Regions from separate parts of the Citrobacter werkmanii genome, predicted to be linked through region 1. Evidence: predicted binding sites of a transcription regulator. Region 1 holds the regulator's gene; the other holds the start of a gene.
What was found. The regulator Fur, encoded in region 1, represses iron uptake genes when iron is present. The targets are predictions, from matches to a motif close to ATAATAATGAGAACNACTATCAA.
Positions count from the first base shown of each region.

Region 2: bfd (bacterioferritin-associated ferredoxin) is a predicted target of Fur. The motif match lies at 2,488-2,510, and genes of this name have one in related genera.

Region 1 is NZ_CP044101.1:1,763,134-1,768,571, reverse strand. It holds gene pgm (phosphoglucomutase (alpha-D-glucose-1,6-bisphosphate-dependent)) at 1-126, opposite strand, end outside; gene seqA (replication initiation negative regulator SeqA) at 151-693, opposite strand; gene ybfF (esterase) at 887-1,660, shown strand; gene ybfE (LexA regulated protein) at 1,789-2,076, shown strand; gene fldA (flavodoxin FldA) at 2,232-2,762, shown strand; gene fur (ferric iron uptake transcriptional regulator) at 3,052-3,498, shown strand; gene tcuR (tricarballylate utilization LysR family transcriptional regulator TcuR) at 3,626-4,552, shown strand; gene tcuA (FAD-dependent tricarballylate dehydrogenase TcuA) at 4,650-5,438, shown strand, end outside.
Region 2 is NZ_CP044101.1:4,676,078-4,681,515, reverse strand. It holds gene FOB24_RS23110 (glycosyl hydrolase family 18 protein) at 154-2,409, shown strand; gene bfd (bacterioferritin-associated ferredoxin) at 2,544-2,738, shown strand; gene bfr (bacterioferritin) at 2,810-3,286, shown strand; gene FOB24_RS24605 (prepilin peptidase) at 3,333-4,112, opposite strand; gene gspM (type II secretion system protein GspM) at 4,105-4,587, opposite strand; gene gspL (type II secretion system protein GspL) at 4,580-5,438, opposite strand, start outside.

The sequences.
Region 1 (5,438 bases):
GAACTTGACGGCGTGCTCAGCGTTCCCTGCCGTTGGTTTCAGTACATAGTACTGTGCCGTCAGTTGGGCGACGTTAATCAAATCACTCTGTTGCGCAGGTTGACCTGCACGGTTGTGGATTGCCATTGCCTGGTCCTTCTAATGCAAGGATTAAATTGTTCCGCAAACCTTTTCAATCAATTCCGCAGGGAATTGCATTGACTGCATGATGTGCTCCACCATGCTGCATTTACGGCCGGTGTTGGTATTGGTGATCACCCAGTACGGCGTGCCTGGCACGTGTTTCGGTTTGGTTTGATTACCATTTTTCAGCAGCGTCTGTTCATCTGCCGCAAAATAAACGCGCGTCCGGCCATGCAACGAATCCGTTGCTTCGGCGAATGCGTTTTGATCCAGAGAATAGAGTGTAGACAGCACCAGCATAAAGCGATTTACTGCTTTCTTCTGTTCCGCATATTCATCGGACAACAGCAGTTCACGCATCGCGCGCACTTTATCTTTTACGGGGTTAACCGGCTTAGCTTCCACGACAGGTTGCACAGCGCGGACTTCTTTTACTACCGGAGTGACAGGCTGTGCTGCGGCGGAAAATTTCAACATACGCCGTAAAATGTCGGATGCGCTCTCGCCGATATGCTTGGTATGGCTGGCAATATAGCTATAGAGTTCATCATCAACTTCAATCGTTTTCATCTTAATCCAGTGCAGTGTTTAGCTGAATACAAGTTGTTGGGTTAACACGCGTAGTGTAAAGGCAAATCCCAACAGCGGATAGCGTCAAGCCTGGTGACTGATAAAACTCGGAGTAACCGTAGTTGTTGCAGCCCTGTGGCAGAATGGTCAACATGATACCCTAACCCGTGAGTGTGAAAAAAAGAACTTTGCCATGAAATTGAATATCCGAGCTCAATCTGCGCAAAACCTGCACAATAATTCTCCCATCGTCCTGGTTCACGGCCTGTTTGGTAGCCTGGATAACCTGGGGATCCTGGCACGCTCCCTGGTGGCCGATCACGATATCATCCAGGTTGATATGCGAAATCATGGCCTCTCGCCCCGATCGCCTGAAATGAATTATGCGGCCATGGCGCAAGACCTGGTGGATACGCTGGACGATCGACAGATCGAAAAAGCGATCTTTATTGGTCACTCGATGGGGGGAAAAGCCGTCATGGCGTTAACCGCGTTGGCCCCTGATCGTATTGATCGGCTGGTGGCTATTGATATTGCGCCGGTTGACTATCATGTGCGCCGTCACGATGAGATTTTTGCGGCAATCAATGCCGTAACCGAGGCACAAGCGTCCTCGCGCCAGCAGGCGGCAAGCGTCATGCGCCAGCATCTGCAAGAGGAAGGTGTTATTCAGTTTCTGCTGAAATCCTTTGTTGACGGCGAGTGGCGCTTTAACGTTCCCGTATTGTGGGATCAATATCCCAATATCGTCGGTTGGCAAACCCTCCCGGCATGGGAGCACCCGGCATTGTTTATTCCAGGCGGTAACTCCCCTTATGTCACCGAAGCGTATCGCGAGCAACTGCTGGCACAATTCCCGCAGGCTCGGGCGCACGTTATCGCAGGCGCGGGGCATTGGGTACATGCGGAAAAACCTGAAGCAGTGCTGCGGGCCATCCGTCGTTATCTGAACGAACCGGCTAACTGATTAAAAACTCAGCGTCCGTGCGCGATTACGCGCGTGGGCGTTGGCGTGCCTCTCCTGCTGATGTATTATGGCGCGCTATCCATCCGGGCGGACGCCTGGCTGATTGTTTCCCCGAAGTCACCAAGATCATGGCCAAAGAACAAACGGACCGTACGACATTAGATCTGTTCGCGCAGGAGCGTCGCCCGGGACGACCCAAAACTAATCCGCTCTCGCGTGATGAACAGTTACGTATAAATAAACGTAATCAGCTTAAACGTGACAAAGTTCGCGGGCTTAAGCGTGTCGAACTGAAACTGAACGCTGATGCCGTTGACGCGTTAAACGAGCTGGCCGAGGCGCGCAACATGAGTCGCAGTGAACTCATCGAAGAGATGCTGATGACCCAACTCACCGCATTGCGCGGTCAGGCATAGTCTGAATTTCTGCTCTAAATCATAAATCGTGTAGCACAGAGTGCAGTCCCGCGTGTTTGCTGTTTCCGCATGCCTGACTGTTCTGCTATGATTGCCCTTATCCGTGGGCAATGCGCCACCACCATTTCAATAAGTTTCAAGAGGTTATTTTACTCATGGCAATCACTGGCATCTTTTTCGGCAGCGACACCGGTAATACCGAAAACATCGCAAAAATGATTCAAAAACAGCTTGGTAAAGACGTTGCCGATGTACATGACATTGCAAAAAGCAGCAAAGAAGACCTGGAAGGGTATGACATTCTGCTGCTCGGCATTCCAACCTGGTACTACGGTGAAGCGCAGTGTGACTGGGACGATTTCTTCCCTACCCTCGAAGACATTGATTTTAACGGCAAACTGGTTGCATTGTTCGGCTGCGGCGACCAGGAAGATTACGCAGAATATTTCTGCGATGCGTTAGGCACAATTCGCGACATCATTGAGCCACGCGGCGCCACCATCGTCGGTCACTGGCCAACGGCGGGTTATCACTTTGAAGCGTCCAAAGGCCTGGCTGACGACGACCACTTTGTCGGTCTGGCTATCGATGAAGATCGCCAGCCGGAGCTGACCGCTGAACGCGTAGAAAAATGGGTTAAGCAGATCTCAGAAGAACTGCACCTCGACGAAATCATCAATGCCTGATTTCGCGCGGCGCAGATCCTCATCTGCGCCGCATCAATAGATAAAACCAATCAAAATAATTGCTACAAATTTGTAACTTTTCCGTCTGACCCTGTACAATGGCTGGATGCCAATCGGGTGTTGCACAGTGTGTTTGTCGGCGATACCACGTTTTGATTAACAATATATGCCAGAGACTTGCTGTTTTCATTTAACCATGGCAGTTCTATAATGATACGCAATTTCTCAAGTGCAATTTCTGTCACTTCTGTTAATGAAGTGAATCGTTTAGCTACAGGACAGATTCCGCATGACTGACAACAATACCGCATTAAAGAAGGCTGGCCTGAAAGTAACGCTTCCTCGTTTAAAAATTCTGGAAGTTCTTCAGGAACCGGATAACCATCACGTCAGTGCGGAAGACTTATACAAACGCCTGATCGATATGGGTGAAGAAATTGGTCTGGCGACCGTGTATCGTGTGCTGAACCAGTTTGATGATGCCGGTATCGTGACCCGCCACAATTTTGAAGGTGGTAAATCCGTCTTCGAACTGACTCAACAGCATCACCACGATCACCTCATTTGCCTCGACTGCGGCAAAGTGGTCGAGTTCAGCGATGATTCCATTGAAGCGCGTCAGCGTGAGATTGCGGCTAAACATGGTATTCGCTTAACCAACCATAGCCTCTATCTTTATGGCCACTGCGCCGAAGGCGATTGCCGCGAAGATGAGCATGCGCACGACGGCAAATAATGTGACGATTTCTGAAAAGCCAACCATCCGGTTGGCTTTTTTTATGGGCCAAATTTGACCATCCCCCTCTTCCTTCTACGTCAATGTTGCTTTAATGTAAAAATCAATTGCCATTCGGAGAGTTGAAATGGAACTTCGTCAACTACGCTATTTTGTGCGTATTGTAGAAACCGGCAGCATGGGTAGCGCGGCGCTCGATCTCAATATCGGTGTTTCGGCACTCAGTCAGCAAATGACGCGCCTGGAAAGCGAACTTGCTATTCGTCTGCTTCAACGCACCTCGCGCGGTGTGACGCCCACCAGCGCCGGACTGGCTTTTTACTCCCAGGCGCAGCTGGCGCTCCGGCATGCAGACGATGCAATCCTCGCCGCGCGCGAGGCCCGACTTTCCGGACACGTCAGCGTCGGTATGGCCCCCAGTACCGCTTCCGTTCTCGGCATGCCATTTATTCACGCCATGCGGGAAAGCTATGCTGATGTTCGCCTGCATGTGGTGGAAAGTCTCTCTGGCAACCTGGAACGAATGATTAATACCCGCCAGATTGATCTGGCTGTCGTGTTTCAAAAAGAAAAGATCCTGCGCTGGAGCGCCAGACCGATTCTTGAAGAACGGCTGTTTTTGATTGGGACCCATGCCCTATTGGCTGATATTGTCGACGACAATATTGCTCCAGCCCAACTGGCAAATATTCCATTGATCATGCCAAGCCCGGGACATGGTCTGCGCGGCAGGCTGGATGCCATCTGCCAGGAACACGCGCTAAATATTGAGATCGCTACTGAAATTGATGGTCTGGCGTTACTGATGCGCGCCGTACGCAGTGGCATTGGCGCCACTCTTCAGCCCGGTGCGGCGATCTCCCATCTCGATAAAGAAACTCTAAGAGTGATCGGCGTCTATAATCCGATACTTAGCCGCCCTAACTTTCTGGTCAGCCTCTCTGACGATGAACTTACCCCGGCAGGCCTTGCCGCCCGTGTGGTGCTGACGAAAGTTATGCATCAACTGGTGGAAGCAGGAAGCTGGCCTGGCGCTACTCTTTACAATAACTAAAGTACTGTTTAGCACCACATCATAGCGCCCGCACCAGCTGTGCGTATACATTTCAATTACAAATTTAACAAATAGTTAAATGGTAATGGAGTATACGATGGTTGATGTTCTGGTGATTGGTGGTGGTAATGCCGCGTTATGTGCTGCCTTGACCGCCCGGGAGCAAGGAGCTTCGGTACTCCTGCTCGAAGCGGCCCCCCGGGAATGGCGCGGAGGAAACTCCCAACACACGCGTAATTTACGTTGTATGCATGATGCGCCGCAGGATGTGCTGGTGGACAGCTATCCTGAAGAAGAATTCTGGCAAGATCTGTGGCGCGTCACGGAAGGGAATACCAACGAAGCGCTGGCGCGTCTGGTGATCCGTACCTCTTCACAATGCCGCGACTGGATGCGCCAGCACGGCGTTAACTTTCAGCCACCTCTCTCTGGCGCTTTACACGTGGCGCGAACCAACGCCTTTTTTATGGGCGGTGGAAAGGCCCTTGTGAATGCCTATTATCGCAGCGCAGAAAAGCTGGGAGTGCAGATCCGCTATAACACCCCGGTTCAGGCGCTTGAACTGCGTAATGGCGAGTTCGTGGCGGCGCTGGCAGGCGAAGAGCGCATCACCGCTAAATCCTGCGTGCTTGCCGCTGGCGGTTTTGAGTCTAACCGCGAATGGCTACGAGAAGCATGGGGAGAGAACAAGCGCGGCGAATGGCCAGCGGATAACTTCCTGATTCGCGGCACGCGCTTTAACCAGGGCGTACTGCTCAAATTTATGATGGATGCCGGAGCCGACATTATCGGCGATCCCTCCCAGTCACACTGCGTGGCCATTGATGCCAGAGCGCCATTATATGACGGCGGGATTTGCACCCGCGTGGACTGCGTCTCGCTCGGT
Region 2 (5,438 bases), 2.0 Mb from region 1:
CTTTCTGACGGTATATTAGTGAGGTTTATATATAGCAATAATCGCTGGTTTGATGAGAAATGTATTAATTGTTATTGCTGGTTCTATTACCTATTCTAACATTGCCAAAAATGGCTATTTACCGAGCGATAATTTTATCATTAAGGATAATGTATGAAACTAAATAAATTAACAGCGGCAATACTTGCTGCTGGGATGTCATTGTCTTTTTCATCATTTGCTGCAACGTTGTCGATGAATGACGACACTAATACAATCAGCGGCCTTGATAATAGTCAGATGTTGACGAAGGATAATGGTAATACCTGGGTCGCTTATACAGACAGTAGTCAAAATAATTTTCCGGGTACGGTGACGGTAACCGTAGCGGAAAAGGATAATAACGCAATTAATTCTGTAGACTATGATCCCACTGCCACTTATGGTACGACAGGAACAATTGTTCGATATAATGGCTATTACTGGAAAAGTCAGTGGTGGGTTGATCCCGGTATGGTTCCAGGAAGTGACTCTGTATGGCTGAAGGTCGGTCCTATTCAAATACAAAATCTTGCCACGTTCAGTTTTACGCCTTATACCGGCCAGAAAGCGGCAGATCTGCAAAAACAAGGTAAAGATAAGGCTGCCGCGCAACGTAAAGTTATCGGCTATTTCCCTGAGTGGGGCGTTTATGAAGCACATAACTATTTCACGCCGGATAAAATTGACTTCAGTCAGTTAACCCACCTTAACTATGGCTTTGCGGTTATTAAGGATGGTGAAGTTATTGTCCATGATACCTATAAAGGCCCGGATCTGCTCCGTCAGCTGGACAAACTGACTGAGCAAAACAACGTCACAAATATGGTCTCCGTTGGCGGATGGAATAACTCTGAAGAAGGTGTATTCGAAGAAGCCACCAAAACGGATGACGGTATCAATAAACTGGCAGACAGCATGATTGCTTTCATGCAGGAGTGGGGGTTTGATGGTATTGATGTAGATTGGGAATACCCGGATAGCGATACTGAAAAGACCAATTTCACTAAACTTATCCAGACGCTCAGAAGTAAACTGGATACCCTTGGTTTACAGAGCGATAAGTACTTCCAACTTTCCGCAGCAGTAACAACCAACCATAATAATATTGAGTACATCAACCCAGAGGTCACCGCACCATTGCTGGATAGCGTCAATGTCATGGCATATGATATTCATGGCGCTTTTGACCCTATCACAGGCCACAATGCTCCGCTCTATGCCAACAGCCAGGATGCCGATCAGTTGCTAAATGTCGCTTCCACGATGCAGGAATACAGTTCGAAATGGCATGTGCCCAAAAGTAAGCTGATGATGGGGATCCCGTTCTACGGCCGTGGCTGGGGTAGCGTGGCGCCGACGGAAATCGTTAAAGGTCTGCCTGGTCTGTTCGCTTCAGGTTCCGCTACCGTACACGGCGCGTGGGATGATGAAGATCAGTATACTGGTACTAACCCCTACTATCTGTTAAAACAGTATTCTTCGTCTGCTGACTACACTCGCTACTGGGATCCGGAATCACAGGTTCCTTACTTGTATAATGCGAAAACGCAAGAGTTCTTGACGTATGACGATCCGGAGTCGATTCAGAAAAAAGTTGCCTACATTAACCAGCAAGGATACGGCGGAGCGATAATCTGGGATATTAGCGGTGATACTCCAGAACATGAATTGGGTGAGATTGTCGATGATATAATGGAAGTGCCTTTATCGGAATGCCGCGCGAATCTGTCAGATTTTGGCATATATCTGCGAGACGGTACGCCGATGACGGAATTCACCATCACCAAAGCGGCACATGAGGCCAGGAATATGAACTATTCTGTTTATCAGAATGGAAAATATTACGGTAAGAGCCAGCACGGCACCATTTATGATTGGGGTAAAAAAGAAATTAATGAAGAGGAAGGTACTGTTACCGCGAGCTGGGGAATGCCGCTGAAAGTTGGCGATCTAATTGAACTGAGCTGCTACAGCAATGGTGTACTCTACCCACTGGAGCAAGTAACGGTGACAGAAGAAACTCTGGCAGGTAAAAAAGATATGCGTCCGGAGATTGCCAGTGAACTGAAAGAGTTCCAGGTTGTTATTCAGGACGACAAGCCTGCGTTAAGTATGACTCTGACTACTGCCGCTCATGAGGCAAGAAATAAAAACTACTCTATTCAGTTAAATGGAAAATATATCGGCAAAAGCCAGTTTGGTTCAATCAGTGGTGGTCAGAAACGCGTTAATAAAGCGAATGACACCGTCACGGGGACCTGGGTCAAAGAATTGAAAGCGGGAGATACTGTTCGCTTGTATCGTTTCAGTAATAGTGTTGAAACGACTATTGCAGAAGTGGTACTTACAGACGATATTCTGAAGGATGGCGGTGCTCTGGTCCATTAATGATTAGTTGTTAACTCGTTGAAATAAATCCCAAACCCGATTCTGTGCAGGGGGAGGGATTTATTTCTTTTAGATGACGTTGTATTGAGAACAATAATCATTTATCCTGATGGTGTTCATGGTTGGGAGCATATATGTACATTTGTTTATGTAACGGCATCAGTGATAAAAAAATTCGTCAGGCGGTACGCCAGTTTCACCCACAGTCATTTCAGCAGTTACGCAAGTTTATTCCTGTTGGAAATCAATGTGGTAAATGTATTCGGGCCGCGCGCGAAGTGATGCAGGAAGAATTAATGCAAATGCCAGAATTTAAAGAGATCGCCTGAGTCACACTCTTTTTTTTGACATCCCGCTAGCCCCATCTACTCTCTAAGAGTGGAAGCGGAGGGACTATATAATGAAAGGTGATGTTAAGGTAATAAATTATCTCAATAAATTATTGGGAAACGAGCTTGTCGCCATCAACCAGTATTTTCTTCATGCGAGAATGTTCAAAAACTGGGGTTTCAAACGTCTGAATGACGTTGAATATCATGAATCTATCGACGAGATGAAACACGCCGATAAGTACATTGAGCGTATTCTCTTTCTTGAAGGTATTCCCAATCTCCAGGATCTGGGCAAACTTGGCATCGGTGAAGATGTTGAAGAGATGCTGCGTTCGGATCTGGCTCTTGAGCTGGAAGGTGCAAAAGACCTGCGTGAAGCAATCGCCTATGCCGACAGTGTATTTGATTACGTCAGCCGTGACATGATGATTGAAATTCTGGCGGATGAGGAAGGCCATATCGACTGGCTGGAGACCGAGCTGGATCTTATCGATAAACTGGGGATCCAGAATTATCTGCAGGCGCAAATTCGCGAAGAAGAGTAGAAGCAGAGTCGTTAATACAGGAAGGAGTTAATCCTTCCTGCTGAGTTCACCAACTTATCCAACAAAAGTAACCCCACCCACTTACGGCCAGTGCCGGACCAAAAGGAATCAGCGCGCCGCGACGTCCTTTTTTTGCCCATAACAGAAGACCATACATAATCCCTGTGATTGAAGCTGCGTAAAGAATCATTGGTATACTTTGCCAACCGCTCCAGGCCCCGGCAGCGGCCAGCATTTTGAAGTCCCCGTAGCCGATCCCCTCTTTATGCCATAACAACCTGACTAACCAGTAGATCAACCACAAAATCATATATCCCGCAACGGCTCCAATGATGGCGTCTTTGCCGGGTATAACACCGAAACTGGCGTTGAATAACAGCCCGAGCCACAGCAATGGCAGCGTGAGTTTGTCAGGCAGAAGATAATGCTGCAGGTCGATTACGCTGAGTGCGAGCGCAAACCAAAAATAGATAAAGAGCGCCAGCGCCAGCAGGATTTCGTTGGGATGTAGGGCGTAACAGAAAACGGCCATAACAGCACAGAGCGCTTCGAGCAAAGGATAGCGTTTCGAGACAGGAAGACCACAATGACGACACTTCCCCTTCAGACATAGCCAACTCAGTAGGGGAATGTTGTCATACCACGCCAGCGGGGTTTGGCAGTGGCAGCAATGCGAACCAGGCAGCCATAAATTAAAAGGGGAGAGCGCTCCGTCTGCGGGGGAGGGGGGGAGCACCATCAGAGGCAGGCGCCAGGTGAGCATTCCCATGGTGCTGCCCGCCAGTAGTCCAACGACAAGGGACAATATTGCTAACCCGTTATCCATTTTTTTTCGCTCCAATCGTCAGTCGTGTCAGCGTAATACTGTCGGCATCGTCTTTACTGGCGTGAAACTCAAGCGCCACGATGTGCAGACCATATTCGCCCTGTAACACCGCCAACCAGCGTACGAAGGTGTCCATCTTGATGGTGGAGGCGCTGATATTGAGTCCACCACCGTGAGCCGGCTGGAGTGTTGCGTTAAGTCCCGATTTTTTAAGACTGCGCTTCACCAGCGTTTCCAGGGAGTCCGATTGCGTCCGCTGTGGAAGAAGACCGGCTGCTGAAGCCTGTTTGTGAAGCCACTGTATGTCGAGCTGTAACTTTTCGTCCCGGGATTGCATTGTATCGATAGCCTGACCTAAAGGCTGCCAGGCGCCAAACCAAAAAATGGCCAACAGGCAGCATCCGAACAACGTTATAAAGATGCGTTGCTCATGCGTATTTTTATGATGAAACCAGACCTGAGCACGTTTAATCATTTCGAAGTGTCCACATTCCCTGTTCATGTTTTTCGACTTTTAATGGCAAGCCATAGATGCGCGCTTTGATGAATGCCTGTACCTGGCTTTCATCACTGGCGTAGATGAAAAGCTGCAAAGATTTACTCGCCGGATCATAGTTCAGTCCTTCCAGCGCCAATCCCGGGAATGCTGACAGCTTTGACTGCAACTGCTGCAAGAACAAATAGGGGGCGGGGATATGTTGTTGTAACTGTTTCGGCAGATAGGTTCGCAAATTGCTACTGTGTCTGTTCTCAGGAATGTATCGCTGCCACTGCTGTACCAGATCCTGACTGAGCTGCTTCTCCAGGCTATGGAGTTGCCAGTAGGTAATAGAGCGGGTAAGCAGTGCGACACCCGCAGCCAGCATGATGCTGAATAGCGCGACGCGCTTCAGGAGCGCGGTCGTGGGCGAGCGTGGAGAAGGGGCGCGAATCTTATCGTGTAGAAGATTAGGTACATTGCCGTTTGGGTAGAGAGTCAGAATATGGCGTTCAGGTTGACTCTCTGTACTGGAACAGGCCAGTGGTAACGAACCGTAGTTTACCAACTGCGGAGGGCCGAAATGCGTAAGCAGGTGGGTAAGCCACGCCTCCGTCAGGCAGGAGAGATAATTTTCCTGTGTTCTGAGCAACCACCGATCGCCCTCTCTTAATACCGTCCAGCCATTGTCGCATGCCGGCAGGCAACAGGCGTCAAACGTGACACATGTGGTGTTAATACCTGCATCGGCAAGGGTTCGGAGCTGAGACGCAAGCCAGCCGGCATCAATGCCTGCAACAGTGAGACGAGACCCCTGACGGGACAGTAATGTCCAGTGCAATGAGGGC